DNA from 2 places in the Rhodoferax sp. BAB1 genome. Region 2 is predicted to be linked to the other one. Evidence: predicted binding sites of a transcription regulator. Region 2 holds the regulator's gene; the other holds the start of a gene.
The links. Region 2 encodes LexA, which represses DNA repair genes until DNA is damaged. Its sites were predicted from a motif close to ACTGTATNNNNATACAGT; they were not measured.
Positions count from the first base shown of each region.

Region 1: the regulator LexA is predicted to act here: its motif matches at 3,900-3,917, upstream of HTY51_RS02570 (PA0069 family radical SAM protein).

Region 1 is NZ_CP054424.1:520,703-528,410, forward strand. It holds gene HTY51_RS02550 (DUF1631 family protein) at 1-945, shown strand, start outside; gene HTY51_RS02555 (TAXI family TRAP transporter solute-binding subunit) at 955-2,271, opposite strand; gene HTY51_RS02560 (P1 family peptidase) at 2,285-3,289, opposite strand; gene HTY51_RS02565 (septal ring lytic transglycosylase RlpA family protein) at 3,322-3,750, opposite strand; gene HTY51_RS02570 (PA0069 family radical SAM protein) at 3,957-5,045, shown strand; gene HTY51_RS02575 (copper-binding protein) at 5,042-5,380, opposite strand; gene HTY51_RS02580 (DUF411 domain-containing protein) at 5,410-5,880, opposite strand; gene HTY51_RS02585 (cupredoxin domain-containing protein) at 5,892-6,371, opposite strand; gene HTY51_RS02590 (multicopper oxidase family protein) at 6,379-7,708, opposite strand, start outside.
Region 2 is NZ_CP054424.1:1,974,559-1,982,266, forward strand. It holds gene adk (adenylate kinase) at 1-314, shown strand, start outside; gene HTY51_RS09465 (DUF6152 family protein) at 369-839, opposite strand; gene HTY51_RS09470 (hypothetical protein) at 857-1,276, opposite strand; gene HTY51_RS09475 (asparaginase) at 1,293-2,258, opposite strand; gene lexA (transcriptional repressor LexA) at 2,347-3,030, shown strand; gene HTY51_RS09485 (hypothetical protein) at 3,062-3,367, shown strand; gene HTY51_RS09490 (D-2-hydroxyacid dehydrogenase family protein) at 3,437-4,444, shown strand; gene HTY51_RS09495 (glutathione S-transferase) at 4,457-5,122, opposite strand; gene HTY51_RS09500 (3-hydroxyacyl-CoA dehydrogenase) at 5,241-6,761, shown strand; gene HTY51_RS09505 (oxepin-CoA hydrolase, alternative type) at 6,786-7,565, shown strand; gene HTY51_RS09510 (Crp/Fnr family transcriptional regulator) at 7,670-7,708, shown strand, end outside.

The sequences.
Region 1 (7,708 bases), 1.5 Mb from region 2:
CAGGTGCAGCAGCAGGCCGCCGTGCAGGCCCTGCAGCAGGCCGAAAAGCGCAACCAGCTGGCCAACCAGATTGCGCAGCACATCCGCAAGCAGCCCGGTACCGTGCTGGTGCCCGACCTGGTGGTGGATTTCGCCTGCGGCCCCTGGGCCCAGGTCATGGCGCAGGCCCAGATCGAGGGCAAGGTCGACCAGCCCGGCGAGCCCGACCACGTGGCCCTGCTCGAAGACCTGTTCTGGAGCGTGCGCCCCGACCAGACCCGACAGCAACCCGCACAACTTGCCAAACTCATCCCGCAGCTGGTGCAGGGACTGCGTCGGGGCCTGGAGCGCATCCATTACCCGTCCGAGCAGTTGCAGCATTTCCTCGACCAGTTGTTCGCCCTGCACCAGGGCGGGCTCGATGGTGTGTCCGCTGCACGCAGCCAGAAACTGGTACCCCAGCAGCCGGTGGCCCGGACCTGGCTGGCGCCCGAGGAAGCACGGGATTCCGGCTTCATGGACGACCTGGGGGGCAGTGAAACACCCGACTTTGCGTCCACGGTGCCGGCAGACTTCCCCGGCGAATTCCCGGCGACCGAGCCCATGGGGCTGGTGGAGCGGGAGATCGATACCGGGCAGGCACCGCTGGAGAGCGCGGCAGCGTCGCCACTGCTCTCGCTCGACCATTTGCAGCAGGGCGGCTGGATCGAGTTGCTGGTGGGCGGGCACTGGACGCGCCTGCAACTGGCCTGGGTCAACGAGTCGGCCACGCTGTGCCTGTTCTCCAGTGCCAGCGGCTCCAACCACTCGATGACACGGCGCATGTTCGACCGCCTGGTGGCGCAGGCGCAGTTGCGCCTGGTGGCACAGGGGCCGGTGGTCGAGCGCGCCTTTGATGCTGTGGCCGAGCTGGCCATGCGCAACAGCGTCTACATGGACATTCAGGCCGACCCACCACCGGCCTGAGGTCCCGCCTCAGCCGCGTTGCAGGCGGCTGCGCACCATCTCGATGTAGTTGCGCAGGGCGTAGAGCTCGTCGGTATACGACAGCGGTACCTTCACCCGGGTTGCGCGCACTTCCAGCTGGTTCAGCGCCTGCAGCAGTTCCTCGCGTGTGCCGTTGCCGGACTGCATGCGTTCCTCGATCTGGCGCAGCTGTCCGTACCAGCGGAACACACGCGAGCGGATGCGGAACTCGTAGAGTGGCGGCACGATGCGGCTCAGCGGCAGCAGGATGGCGATGATGATGCCCAGCGCCAGCCACATGCGTTCCAGCAGATTGGCCAGCGTGAAGGACAGGTAGCGCTGCAGCAGCGGCACGCCGTTCTTGAGCGCGCGCTCGGCTTCCTGGGCCAGCGGGAACTCGGTCTGCCCGGCGTTCGGGAATTCACGTGCACGGTTGAACCAGCCGGCCGGTCCGTGCAGCTTGAGCGCGGCCTGCGAGAAGAGCTGCAACAGCGCCGGGTGCACGTCGGGTGTGGCCAGCAGCGTGGTGGTGGTGGCGATCAGTCGTACATCCTGCGCCGGGATGTCCCGCGCCAGGTCCACCACACCGCGCGGCAGCGTGACCGGTGTGAGAAAGGCGAAGCGGCGTGCATAGGCCTCACTCTGGCTGAAATCCATCAGGCGCACGTCCGGCGTCTGCAGCAGCATCTGCACCATCAGCGATTCCGGCGCGGAGGCCAGCACCAGCGCGTCGATCTCGCCAGCCAGCAGCGCCATCACTGCCGGGGTCTGGTCCAGGCGCGAGAGCTGCATGCTATTGGGGGCGATGCGGTTGGCCTCGAACAGCCGTTCCATCAGGCGCGGCACGCCGCTGCCCTCGGCGCCCACGTTCAGGCGCAGGCCCTTGAGTTCACCCAGCGCGGCTAGCGTGCCCTGGCGCTTCACCTTGCGCGCGGCGTCGGCGCGGTAGAACAGCCAGACCGGCTCCACAAAGAGGCTGCCCAGCGATTCGAGCTCGTCGTCTTCCGTCGGCGTGGCCGTGCCGCCCTGCACGAAGCCGATGTCCACTTCGCCCGCACGCAGCAGGGCCAGGTTGTCCGCTGCGCCCTGGCTGGGCCGCAGCGTCACCTGGATGCCGTAGCCCGCCAGGGACTGGGCATAACGCTTGCCCAGTTCGTCATAGGCACTTTGGGCCGGCCCGGTGGCCAGCGTGATGCGCTTTGGCGGCATCGGGTCCAGCCACCAGTAGGCCAGCGTCAGCAGCAGCAGGGCCAGCAGCACAAAGGGCGCGGCCGAGGCCCAGAGGTCGCGCAGCGAGAGCAGGGTGTGGCGCAGGACAGCCGGCATGCGTATGTATGCTTCAGCTCGATGCAAGTTCGGCCGCGCTGGGCCAGTGCTGCTCGCCAACCGTCAGGCCCTGCGCCGCCTGCACTGCATTGACCACGGCGCGTGCGGTGGCCTCGGCTGCCAGCGTGGCCAGCAGCAGCATGTCTGCCTCCTTGCCGCTGGTCCCGGTGCCCAGCGCGAACAGCGTGTCGCCGTCGAGCATCGTGTGCACGGGGTTGATGCTGCGGGCCAGCCCGTCGTGAGCCACCTGGGCCAGGCGCTGGGCCTGGGCCTTGGTCAATACCGCGTCGGTGGCGATCACGCCGATGGTGGTGTTGTTGCCGGCCAGCAGGTGCTGCGGCATGTGGCCGGCCAGCAGGGCATCGCGTGTGTTCTGCAGCGTCTTGCCGTCGCGTGTGCGGGCACCGGCGATCACGCGGCCTGTCGCCGGTTCCAGCACGTCGCCCACGGCATTGCAGACCACCAGCGCACCCACGGTGACACCGCCGGCGCTGACCGAGGCCGTGCCCACGCCGCCCTTCATCGCGCGAGCCATGCCCAGCAGCTTGCCCACCAGCGCACCGCTGCCCGCACCCACATTGCCCTGGGCTGGCGCGCTGCGGCTTGCAGCCCCGCAGGCGTGGTAGCCGGACTGCGCATCAGGGCGGATACGGCCGTCGCCCACGCCCAGGTCGAAGACCACGGCCGCCGGCACGATGGGCACCAGGCCGTGGCCGGTGTCCAGGCCGATGTCGTTTTCTTCCAGCCAGCGCATCACGCCGCCGGCTGCGTCCAGGCCCCAGGCGCTGCCGCCCGCCAGCAGCACGGCGTGCACATGGGGCACCAGGTTGCCGGGGTGCAGCAGATCGGTTTCGCGTGTGCCGGGCGCGGCACCGCGCACGTCCACGCCGCCCACGGCGCCATGGCGTGCCAGCACCACGCTGCAGCCGGTGGGCCGGCGCGTGTCGCTGTGGTGTCCGACCTCGATGCCGGCCACGTCGGTGATGGCGCCCGGGTAGGGCAGGTGCGTGGGATTCATGCGCCGATTATGCGCAGCACAGGCGCGTGGGCCTAATCGATGACCTGGATGCGCACCGGCACCACGCCGGCATTCAGGCTGGCGATGGACTTGAAGGCCGAACTGGAGAGGTCGATCACGCGCCCCTTCACAAAAGGCCCACGGTCGTTCACGCGCACCTGCACGCTTTTGCCGGTCTGCGTGTTGGTGACCTTGAGCCGCGTGCCGAAAGGCAGGGTGCGGTGTGCCGCCGTCAGCTTGGCCTGGTCGAAACGCTCGCCGTTGGCCGTCTTGCGGCCGTGGAACTCATTACCGTAATAAGAGGCCTGGCCCGATTCGCTGTGGCCGCTGGCCACGCTGCCGCCGGATTTGGGGGTGCTGCTGCAGCCCGCGAGGACCAGCAGGGCCAGCGCGCACAGCCCCCCGGCCAGCCAGCGGGCCGGATGGTCACGGAGTTCCTGGTGCAGGGTGGTAGCGGTCATGCGCTCCACTATAGCGACTGGCCTGGCCCGGAGGATGCGCGCGGGGCCTGCTTGTTGCAAGCGTGCTGCAGTGGGTCGATGGAAGGTCGTCCGCCCCGACGGGTGGTGGCGATGCTGGAAGGGCTGACAGAAGTGGTGAATGTCAGTAAACTGTACAAATATACAGTTATCAATGTGATGCTGCGGCATCAGAACAGGCCGGTGCCATGAGCGAATTCAAGATCCCCCTGCAGGCCCTCAAGGGCCGGGGCGCCGCCACGCGTAATGCCCACCGTTTCGAGCAGGATCTGCGCGCGGCCTTCGACGACGGCTGGTCAACCTGGGACGAGGCCTTGTCGGAGGCGGCGTCGAAGCCGCGTACCGAGCTTCGCTGGGAGGACGCGCGCAGCGCACTGGTCAGCAACGATTCGCCGGACATCGCCTTCGACCAGTCCATCAACCCCTACCGCGGTTGCGAGCACGGCTGCAGTTACTGCTATGCCCGGCCCACGCACAGCTACCTGGGCCTGTCACCGGGGCTGGATTTCGAGCGGGTGATCATCGCCAAGCGCGGGCTTGCGGCATTGCTGCGGCGCGAACTCTCGGCACGGTCCTACCAGCCCAGCATGATCGTCATCGGCTCGGTCACCGACTGCTACCAGCCGGTGGAGCGCGAGCTGGGTATCACGCGTTCCTTGATCGAGGTGCTGCGTGACGCGCGCCATCCCTTCTCGCTGGTCACCAAATCCAGTGGCGTGGAGCGCGACCTGGACCTGATCGCCCCCATGGCGCAAGACCGTCTGGCCGCGGTCTACGTCACCATCACCACGCTGGACGGCGAGCTTGCGCGCCGGCTGGAGCCGCGCGCCGCCTCGCCGCAGCGCCGCCTGCGCACCATCCGCGCCCTGGCCGAAGCGGGCGTGCCGGTCGGCGTGAGCGTGGCGCCGCAGATCCCCTTCATCAACGACGACATGGAGCAGGTGCTGGCAGCGGCGGCCGAGGCGGGTGCAACGAATGCGTTCTACACCGTGCTGCGCCTGCCCTGGGAGTTGAACGAGGTGTTCCAGCAGTGGTTGCAGCTGCACTACCCGCAGCGGGCCGCGCGTGTGATGGCGCGCATCCGCGACATGCGCGGCGGCCAGGACTACGACAGCGACTACGCCACACGCATGAAGGGCAGCGGCCTGTGGGCCGAGCTGATCCGTCAGCGTTTCCACAAGGCCTGTATGCGCCACGGCCTGAACCGCGAACGCATCGTGCTGGACCTCTCGCAGTTCCGGCCCGGCCTGGCCGCGGGCCAGGCTTGCCTGTTCTAGGGCCGGACGGGCTCGATCGTGAGCACTGTGTAGGCGCCCCGGATCTGCTCGGCCGTGAAGCGCACCTGGTCACCAGCCTTGACCTGGTCCAGCAGCGCGGCATCCTGCACCTGGAACACCATGGTCATGCCGTCCATGTCCAGGTTCTCGATGCGCTCGTGCCGTAGCGTGATCTTCTTCGCCGACTTGTCGACCTTGCGCACCTCGGCGCGGGTCGGCGTGGGCGCCTTGGCCTGGGCGACCAGCACGCCGGGCTCATGGCCACCGTGGCCCTGGGCCAGCGCCGGGCCGGCCAGGGCCAGCAGGAAGCAGAGGAGGGTGGTGTTTGTCTTCATGGTGTTTTGCGTCCGGGGTGGAAGAGCTGTCATCGATAGGTCTGGAAGACGGTGGCCGTGCCGCCGCGCTGCACCAGCAGCACGTCGTAGGGATCTTTCAGGCCATCGTATTCCGGGCCGTCCATGCCGGGTGAGCCCACGGGCATGCCGGGCACGGCCAGGCCCAGGGCGCGGGGTTTGTCTTTGAGCAGGCGATGGATCTCGCGCGCCGGCACATGGCCTTCGATCACGTAGCCGTTCACCAGCGCGGTGTGGCAGGAACCAAATTTGTCTTCCAGGCCGATGCGGCGGCGGTAGTCGTTCTTGACGGCGTTGCTGACATCGTGTGCCTTGACCTCGAAGCCCTGGGCCTGCAGGTGCTTGATCCAGTCCTTGCAGCAGCCGCAGGTAGGGGTCTTCCAGACTTCGATCAGGGGGCGGGTCGGTGTGGCTGCGGCCAGGCCGGCCAGCGTGCCAGCGGCCAGGGCAATGTAGGTCTGCAAAAGTTTGCGTCGGTTCATGGTTCTCTCCTCTATTTGGCGCGGACGGTGATGGTGCCCTTCATGCCGGCCTGGAAGTGGCCGGCAATCAGGCAGGCGAATTCGAATTCTCCGGCGCGGTTGAAGGTCCAGATGATCTCGCCGGTCTTGCCGGGGTCGACGTGGGTCATGTAGGGCTCATCGTGCTCCATGTTCGGGTGCTTGAGCATCTGTTCGGCATGGGCGGCGAGCTCCCTGGGCGTGCCGATGACCAGCTCGTGCAGCAGCTTGCCCGTGTTGCGCACGCGCAGGCGCACGGTCTCGCCCTGCTTGACCTCGATGCGATCGGGGGTGAAGCGCATGTTGTCCGTCATGGTCAGCGTGATGGTGCGCTGGACGCTCCTGGCCGTACCGGCGATGCCCCAGTCCTTCTGTTCCATGACCACGGCGCTGGTATGGGACTTCGGACCATGGGCCTGGGCGGAGCCGGCGGCCAGCAGGGCCGCGCTGATGATGAATGCAAGTGTCTTCATGGTGTCCTCAGTGATGTGCGTCATGTGCTTTGGGTTTGATGGCCTTGACCTCCACGGCCGGCGCGCCGCTGTCGGGCGCTGCGGCACGCGGGGTGGCCGGGGTAGCGCCGTTCCATTCATAGGCCTGGGTGCCGGGGGCTTGCTGGTACCAGCCCGGATCGCTGTAGTCGCCCGCCTTCTGGCCCTTGCGCACCTTGAGCGTGGTGAACATGCCGCCCATCTCGATCGGGCCGTAGGGGCCGGTGCCGGTCATCATGGGCAGGGTGTTGTCGGGCAGGGGCATCTCCATCTCGCCCATGTCGGCCATGCCGCGTTCGCCCATCACCATGTAGTCGGGCACCAGCTTCTGGATCTTCTGCACCAGGCCGCGGTGGTCGACGCCGATCATGGTGGGCACGCTGTGGCCCATGGGGTTCATGGTGTGGTGGCTCTTGTGGCAGTGGAAGGCCCAGTCGCCTTCCTCGTCGGCCAGGAACTCTATCTGCCGCATCTGGCCCACGGCCACATCGGTGGTCACCTCGGGCACGCGCACGCCCATGGGCCAGGGCCCGCCGTCGCTGCCGCTGACCACGAACTCGTGGCCGTGCAGGTGGATGGGGTGGTTGGTCATGGTCAGGTTGCCCACGCGGATGCGCACCTTGTCGCCCAGCCGCACGTTCAGGCTGTCGATGCCGGGGAAGGCACGGCTGTTCCAGGTCCAGAGGTTGAAGTCCAGCATGGTGTTGATCTTCGGCGTCGCACTGCCGGGTTCGATGTCGAAGGCGTTGAGCAGGAAGCAGAAGTCGCGCTGCACTTCGCCGATCAGCGGGTTCTTCGCCTTCGGGTGCGTGACCCAGAAACCCATCATGCCCATGGCCATCTGCGTCATCTCGTCGGCATGCGGGTGGTACATGAAGGTGCCGGGCCGCCGGGCCACGAATTCGTAGGCAAAGGTCTTGCCCACCGGGATCTGTGGCTGGTTCAATCCGCCCACGCCGTCCATGCCATTGGGCAGGCGCTGGCCGTGCCAGTGGATGGTGGTGTGCTCGGGCAGCTTGTTGGTGACGAAGATGCGCACGCGGTCGCCTTCCACCACTTCGATGGTCGGTCCCGGGCTCTGGCCGTTGTAGCCCCACAGGTGCGCCTTCATGCCGGGTGCGATCTCGCGCACCACGGGCTCGGCCACCAGATGGAATTCCTTGACTCCGCTGTTCATGCGCCAGGGCAGGGTCCAGCCGTTGAGCGTGACCACCGGGTTGTAGGGTCGGCCGTTCTCGGGGTGAAGCGGTGGTGCGGTGACAGCGCTGTCCATCAGCACCGGCTCGGGCAGGGCGGCCAGCGCCACCTTGCTGACGGAG
Region 2 (7,708 bases):
CCATCATCGAGCGCATGAGCGGCCGCCGCTCACACCCGGCCTCGGGCCGCACCTACCACGTCAAGTTCAACCCGCCCAAGGTGGCCGGACAGGACGACATGACCGGCGAGCCGCTGGTACAGCGTGACGATGACAAGGAAGAGACCGTCAAGAAGCGCCTGGACGTCTACAGCGCCCAGACCCGTCCGCTGGTCGACTACTACAGCAGCTGGGCCAAAAAGGATCCGGCTGCCGCGCCCAAATACCGCGCCATCAGCGGCATGGGCAGCGTGGAAGAGATCACCGCGCGCGCCCTCCAGTCCCTGGCCGGCTGAAACGCCCGCGCGCCACGCCAACGCCCTGCCTTGCAGGGCGTTGTCATTTCCGCCTCAAGCCGGGCTGGACCGCAGTCCGTAGATGCGGGCCCCCACAAACAGGTACTCGGCACGCAGGATGGCCTCGCCCTTTTCGTCGTGGAAGGTGAAGCCCAGCACACCCATCGCGTCGCCCACCTTGAGCGGCGTCACGTTCCAGGCCTGCATGCGGGTGAGCGGCGCCAGCTCGATTTCCCAGCGGCTGTCCTTGCGACGCGGCAGCTGGGCCCGGGCCAGCAGGGCCTTGCCGTCGACCGGTGCGGTCTGCGCTGGCAAGGCGCGCTGCGCCAGATCGGGTGGCAGGGTGAGCGGGGACTGCAGTTCCAGCACCAGTTCGGCATGGGGGTTCTGCCAGCGCACGCTGTGCACGCGCCCCTGCAGGAAAATGGGCCGTTCCTGGTCGAAGCTGCTCCAGCCATGGTGGGCTCGCGCCAGCGGCAGCAGGCCGGGCAGCAAGGCAAGACTGATCGCGGTACGTCGTTTCATGCGTGACTCCGGTGGTCTCAGAGGTAGGCAATCCAGCGGCCACAGACCAGCACGGCCAGCCAGATCAGGGTGGACAGCAGCATCTGCACGCGCGCCAGGGTGTCGAGCTTGTGCAGGGAGCCCCGTCCGTGGAACCAGCCTGCATTACACGCCGCCGCCAATAACAGCAGCATCTTGAGGGTGAAAGCGCGGTTGGCCAGCAGTTCGACCGGCTGGCTGGCAAACATCAGCAGGCCCGAAGCCGCGGCGAGGCTGAAACCCGCTAGGGCCAGGCTCAGGCTCAGGCGGGCCAGCTCGCGCACCGGCAGCGCAGCGCCCAGGCCGAAAACCCGCAGTTCCAGCAGCACGAGATTGCCGACCAGCAAGGCGATGCCGCTCAGATGCACGACTTCGAGGGCCGGGTAGGCCCAGGCACTGGAGAGCAAGGCGGTGAACATGACGCGGGGCCGCCTCTCAGCGCAGGAGTTCGAGCATCAGCGCCAGTCGCGCCTTGACGGGACTCAGGCCGGGCGCCACGGGAAACTCGTCGGACGGCCGGGGCTGCAGAAACCCGTCGACACAGCGCGTGCTGCGCAGCACGCGCACACCGGCGCCCCGGGCGCGCCACAAGGCGGCTTCCAGTTCATGATGCACGGTGCCGCCCCCGGTGCCGGCCAGCACCAGGCCACGCACCGGCTGGGCCCCGTAACGCGTGGCGACGGCCGGATCCACCAGCGCGTCCACCGTGGCGCCGCAAGCCGCAGCATGGCTGAGCACGATCTCGACGCGCGGCAGCGCAGACGCCGTCAGCAGAACTTCGAGCAACATCTCCTGCGGCACACGCGGCCCAGGCCAGTCACGCTGGCGATCCACACGCCCCTGCTGCACCCGCCCGATATCACCGGCCTCCCCCGCGCTGAAGGCATCGAGCCGCGAGCTGTGGACCTTCTGCACGTCCTGTGCGCCAAGGATGCGGCCGGCGCAGACTGCCAGTACGCCTTGTGCCCCCGCCGTGGCAGCCACCGCCAGGGCATCGCGCAGGTTCTGCGGGCCGTCGGTGTCCGCCGCGTTGGCCGGGCGCATGGCACAGGTCAGCACCACGGGCTTGCGCGGTGCCAGCACGGTCTGCAGCAGAAAGGCGGTCTCCTCCAGCGTATCGGTCCCGTGGGTGATGAGCAGGCCTTGCACATCGTCCTGCGCCAGCCAGTGCACGCAGCGCTGCAGCAGCTTCTGCCACACGACCAGATCCATGTCCTTGCTGTCGATCTGGGCCACCTGCTCACAAAGCAGCGTGCAGCCAGCCGGGGTCGGCAGACCGGCCAGCAGCTCACCCACCGGCTGCTGCGCGGCCACGTAGTCACGGCTGTCGGCGGCATGGGGGGCGGCCAGGCCGGCAATGGTGCCGCCGGTGCCCAAAACCACGATTTTTTTCAAGCCCACTTGCAATTCCCTGAAAACTGGTTAAAAATACAGTTACTGGATATCGAGACAGTACCTTGTCTTCATCCCGCCCACAGGAGTCACCACCATGGACCTGCCGCAGTACCCGATCAAGCTGACCGCCCGCCAGCAGCAGATTCTGGACCTGATCCAGAGCGCCATCGCACGCACCGGCGCCCCGCCCACCCGCGCCGAGATCGCGACCGAACTCGGTTTCAAGTCGGCCAATGCCGCCGAGGAACATCTGCAGGCGCTGGCACGCAAGGGCGTGATCGAACTGGTCAGCGGCACCTCGCGCGGCATCCGCCTGCAAGGCGAGGCGCTGCGCTCCATCAACGAATCTCGCATCAAGCAATTCTCCCTGCCCATGCCAGACCTGTCCCAGATCGCCCTGCCCCTGATCGGGCGTGTCGCTGCCGGTTCGCCCATTCTCGCGCAGGAACACGTGGACCAGACCTATTACGTGGAGAGCTCGCTGTTCCAGCGCAAGCCCGACTACCTGCTCAAGGTGCGCGGCATGTCCATGCGCGACGCCGGCATCATGGACGGCGACCTGCTGGCCGTGCAGTCCACCAAGGACGCCAAGAACGGCCAGATCGTCGTGGCGCGCCTAGGCGAGGAAGTCACGGTCAAGCGCTTCCGCCGCAACAAGCACCTGATCGAACTGCTGCCGGAAAACCCTGACTACCAGACCATCGTGGTCGAGCCGGGCGACCCCTTCGAAATCGAAGGCCTGGCCGTCGGCCTGATCCGCAACACCATGCTCATGTGAACGCGCTGCGTCCGCCCCCGAAAGGTCAACGATGAATACCGCCTGGTCCGCCACCTACGCCCTCTGGACTCCCTTGCAAGGCCTGCTGCGCTGGCTGGCCCCCGCTGCTCCCTCGCGCCCTGCCACCGCCACGCCTGTGCAGCGGTCTTCCGTCCGCATGCAAGCCGCCATGGCCCGCGCCTGCGTTGCGCCGGTCCGTCGCCCGCTGCGCGTGGTACGCGTCATGGAAGCCGGCCAGCCCCGCTCGCAGGTGGGCCGCATGGTGATCTCCGGCCGCATGGCCGATGTCTGCGCCGAACTCGATCGCCTGGCCGCCTGCGAAGCCGCCCGTACCTGAGCCTCCTGCGCCGCTGCGCGGCTCCGCATCCGGGTTAATCCGCATGCGAGGCCAAGGCACAATAGCGGCATGAACATCGTGATTCTGGACGACTACCAGGACGTCGTACGCAAGCTAGCCTGCGCCAGCAAACTGGCCGACTACCCGCCCAAGGTCTATACCAACACCGTCAAGGGACTGGGCCAGCTCTCGGTCCGATTGCGCGACGCCGACGTGCTGGTGCTGATCCGGGAACGCACGCCTATCACCCGCCAACTGGTGGAAAAGCTGCCGCGTCTCAAGCTCATCTCCCAGACCGGCCGCATGGGCAGCCACATCGATATCGAAGCCTGTACCGAGCGTGGCATCGCCGTGGCCGAGGGCAGCGGTTCACCGGTCGCTCCGGCCGAGCTGACCTGGGCGCTCATCATGGCCGCCATGCGCCGCCTGCCGCAATACATAGGCAACCTCAAGCACGGCGTCTGGCAACAGTCCGGCCTGAAGTCTGCCGCCATGCCGCCCAATTTCGCCCTGGGCACGGTGCTGCGCGGCAAGACCCTGGGCATCTGGGGCTACGGCAAGATCGGCCAGCTGCTCGCCGGCTACGGCCGCGTGTTCGGCATGCGTGTGCTGGTCTGGGGCCGTGATCCCTCGCGCGAAAAAGCCGTGCAGGACGGCTATGAGGCCGCCAGCAGCCGCGAGGAATTCTTCCAGCAAAGCGACGTGATCAGCCTGCACCTGCGCCTGAACGAGGCCACGCGCGGCATCGTCACGGCCGCCGATCTGGCGCAGATGAAACCCACCTCGCTGCTGGTCAACACCTCACGCGCCGAACTGATCGAGCCCGAGGCCTTGATCAGTGCGCTCAATCACGGCCGCCCCGGCATGGCCGCGATCGATGTGTTCGAGTCCGAGCCCATCCTGCAGGGCCATGCCCTGCTGCGCCTGGAAAACTGCATCTGCACGCCACACATCGGTTATGTCGAGCAGGAGAGCTACGAACTCTACTTCGGCACCGCCTTCGACAACATCGTGAACTTCATCCAGGGCAAGCCGAGCAACATCGCCAACCCGGATGCGCTGAAGGTACGGCGCTAAGCGTGCCCCGGCTCAGGCCGACTTTTTCGCACGCAGCGCCAGCATCTGCTCGGTGCTGCTCTTGCGGTCGGCGTTGACCTTCTGCAAAGAAGGTCGCTCGCCCATCATCTTGACGTACTCGCGCACGGGCAGGCCCGCCAGCACATCGTCGCCATAGATGATCCTGCTGGCACTCGATACCAGAGGCAGGTGCGCCACGGCAGCGCAATCGGCCAGCGTGAACTCCGGCCCGGCCACGTAGGGCGAGAACTTCACCAGCTTGGTTAAGCCGTGCACGCCACGCTCCAGCAACTTGCGGGTGCGCTCCTTCACGTTGTCCGAGACCTTGCCGCCAAAAAAGGCTTCCGGGTAGAGGTTGCGCGCCACCAGTTCGAGGTGCAGTTCACTGTAGATGATGATCTCGCGCACCTTGGCTGCGGCATAGGGGTCGGCCGGCAACAGCGGTTTTTGCGGATAGGTCGCCTCGATGTACTCGGCGCAGGCGCCGGACTCGGAGACCGGGCCCTGCGGCGTGTCCAGGAAGGGCACCTTGCCCATGGGGGAGCGGTCCACCAGCAGGCTGTCGGTATGGCCGGTCCAGACCAGTTCCTCCACAAAAGGGACGTCCTTTTCCATCAACTGCAGCTTGATCTTGTTGTAGTAGTTGCTGGCAGAGAATCCGCAAAGTTTCAGGGTCATGGTGTCACCTCAGGTGGTTGTTGGCCGATGGTCACCCTGGAGTCTGGCAGAGGATGAGGCACGGAGCAGTCCGGCAGGCGACTCCGGACCGGCAGACGACAGAGTGATAATTCCGGCCATGAAACCCGTCCATGCACACATTGCCGTCGTCGGCACCGGCGCCATGGGCCGCGGCATCGCCCAGATCGCGGCCCAGGCCGGCAGCACCGTCCTCCTCCATGACCAGCAGGCTGCGGCCATGGCGGCAGCGCAGCAGTCGATCTGCGAGCAGTGGGACAAGCTGGTGGACAAGGGCCGTTTGGATGCGGCCGCGGCTGCAGCCTGCAAAACCCGCCTGAAGACGGCCGCCAGCCTGCAGGACCTGGCCACTTGCGACCTGGTGGTGGAAGCCATCGTCGAGCGGCTCGACGTCAAAGCGGCCCTGTTCGCCGAACTCGAAGGCATCGTCGGCGCCAGCACGGTGCTGGCGAGCAACACCTCTTCGCTCTCGATCACGGCCATCGCCGCCCGGCTGAAGTCACCGCAGCGCGTGGCCGGTTACCACTTCTTCAACCCGGTGCCGGTCATGAAAGTGGTCGAAGTCATCGCCGGCCTCAAGACCGATCCGGCCATCTGCACCGCGCTCTGCGACTACGCCCGTCAGATGGGCCACACCCCGGTGACGGCGCAGGACACGCCGGGTTTCATCGTCAACCACGCCGGCCGCGGTTATGGCACCGAGGCGCTACGCATCGCCGGCGAGGGCGTGGCCGACTACGCCACCATCGACCGCATCCTGCGCGACCAGGCCGGCTTCAAGCTCGGCCCCTTCGAGCTGATGGACCTGACCGCGCTGGACGTCTCGCACCCGGTGATGGAATCCATCTACCACCAGTACTACGAGGAACCGCGCTACCGCCCCAGCGTCATCACGGCGCAGCGCCTGGCCGGAGGTGTGCTGGGCCGCAAGACAGGCGAGGGTTTCTACCGCTACGACAAGAACGTGGCCCAGGTGGCGCCCGAAGCCCCCGTACCGCAAGTCAGCGAGATGCCCCCGGTCTGGGTTTCGACGCGCGCCACGCGCCGCGCCGAGCTCTACCAGCTGCTCAAGGACCTGGGCGCGAAGATCGAGACCGGCCCGTCGCCCTCGGCCCACGCGCTCACGCTGGTGGCACCGCTGGGCTTCGACGTCACCACGGTGGCCGTGGTCGAGCGCCTGGACCCGGCGCGCACCGTGGGCATCGACCTGCTGATCGAGGACGCCGCAACGAAGCGCCGCGTGCTGGCCACCAACCCGGCCACCCGCGCTGACATGCGCGACGCCGCCCACGCCCTGTTCGCGCGCGACGGCAAGGCGGTCAGCGTGATCCGCGACAGCGGCGGTTTCATCACCCAGCGCGTCGTTGCGAACATCGTCAACATCGCCGCCGACATCTGCCAGCAGCGCATCTGCTCGCCCGCTGATCTGGAGACCGCAGTCGTCCTGGGCCTGGGCTATCCCATGGGGCCGCTGGCCATGGGCAACCGCTACGGCCCGACCAATGTGCTGGAGGTGCTGGTCAATCTGCAGACCGTCTATGGCGACCCGCGCTATCGCCCCAGCCCCTGGCTGCGCCGGCGCGGCGCCATCGGCCTGTCGCTGCTGCACGAGGAAGATTGAAGCCGCCATGAGACACTCGCGGGCATGAGCGCACAACTGCTGAGCACCAGCCAGGGCCGCACCATGGTGCTGACCCTCTCCAATCCGGGCCACCGCAATGCCCTGGACCCCGGGATGTATGCCGCCGGCGTTGAGGCCCTGAGCGTCGCCGAGACCAACCCCGAGGTGCGCAGCGTGCTCATCACCGGCGAGGGCGCGCTGTTCTGCGCCGGTGGTGACCTGCACCGCCTGCAGGCCAACCGCCAGCTCGACCCGGCCGTGCAGGCCGAGAGCATCGAGGGCCTGCACAACTGGATCGAGGCCATCCGCACCTTCCCCAAGCCGGTGATCGCCGCCGTCGAAGGCGCGGCCGCCGGCGCCGGCTTCTCGCTGGCCCTGGCCTGCGACTTCATCGTCGCGGCCAGCGACGCCGTGTTCGTGATGGCCTACAGCAATGTGGCCCTCTCCCCCGACGGCGGCGCCAGTTGGAGCCTGGCGCAGGCCCTACCGCGCCAGCTGGCCAGCGAGTTGCTGATGGGTGGCGAACGCATGACGGCCCAGCGCCTGCATACCCTGGGTGTGGTGAACCGGGTCTGCGAACCGGGCCAGGCCATGAACGAGGCCCTGGCGCTGGCCGAGAACCTGAATGCTCGCGCCCCCAATGTGCTGGCCAGCATCAAGGAACTGCTCAACGAAGCACCCCAGGCCAGCCTGAACCAGCAGTTGGCGCAGGAGCGCAACCACTTCGTGCGCAACCTGCACCACCCGAACGCCGGCAGCGGTATCGCCGCTTTTCTGGCCAAACAGAAGCCCAGCTACGAGTGAGAGGGCCCCACCTGTGCCACAGACGCACAGGTGACAACCCCAAGACGCGCCACCGGTCCCGCGCGCGACAATGAGTCGATAGCCAGTCACTCACAAGACAGACCATGGACGACCCCATACTTACCATCGAGGAACGCACGGCG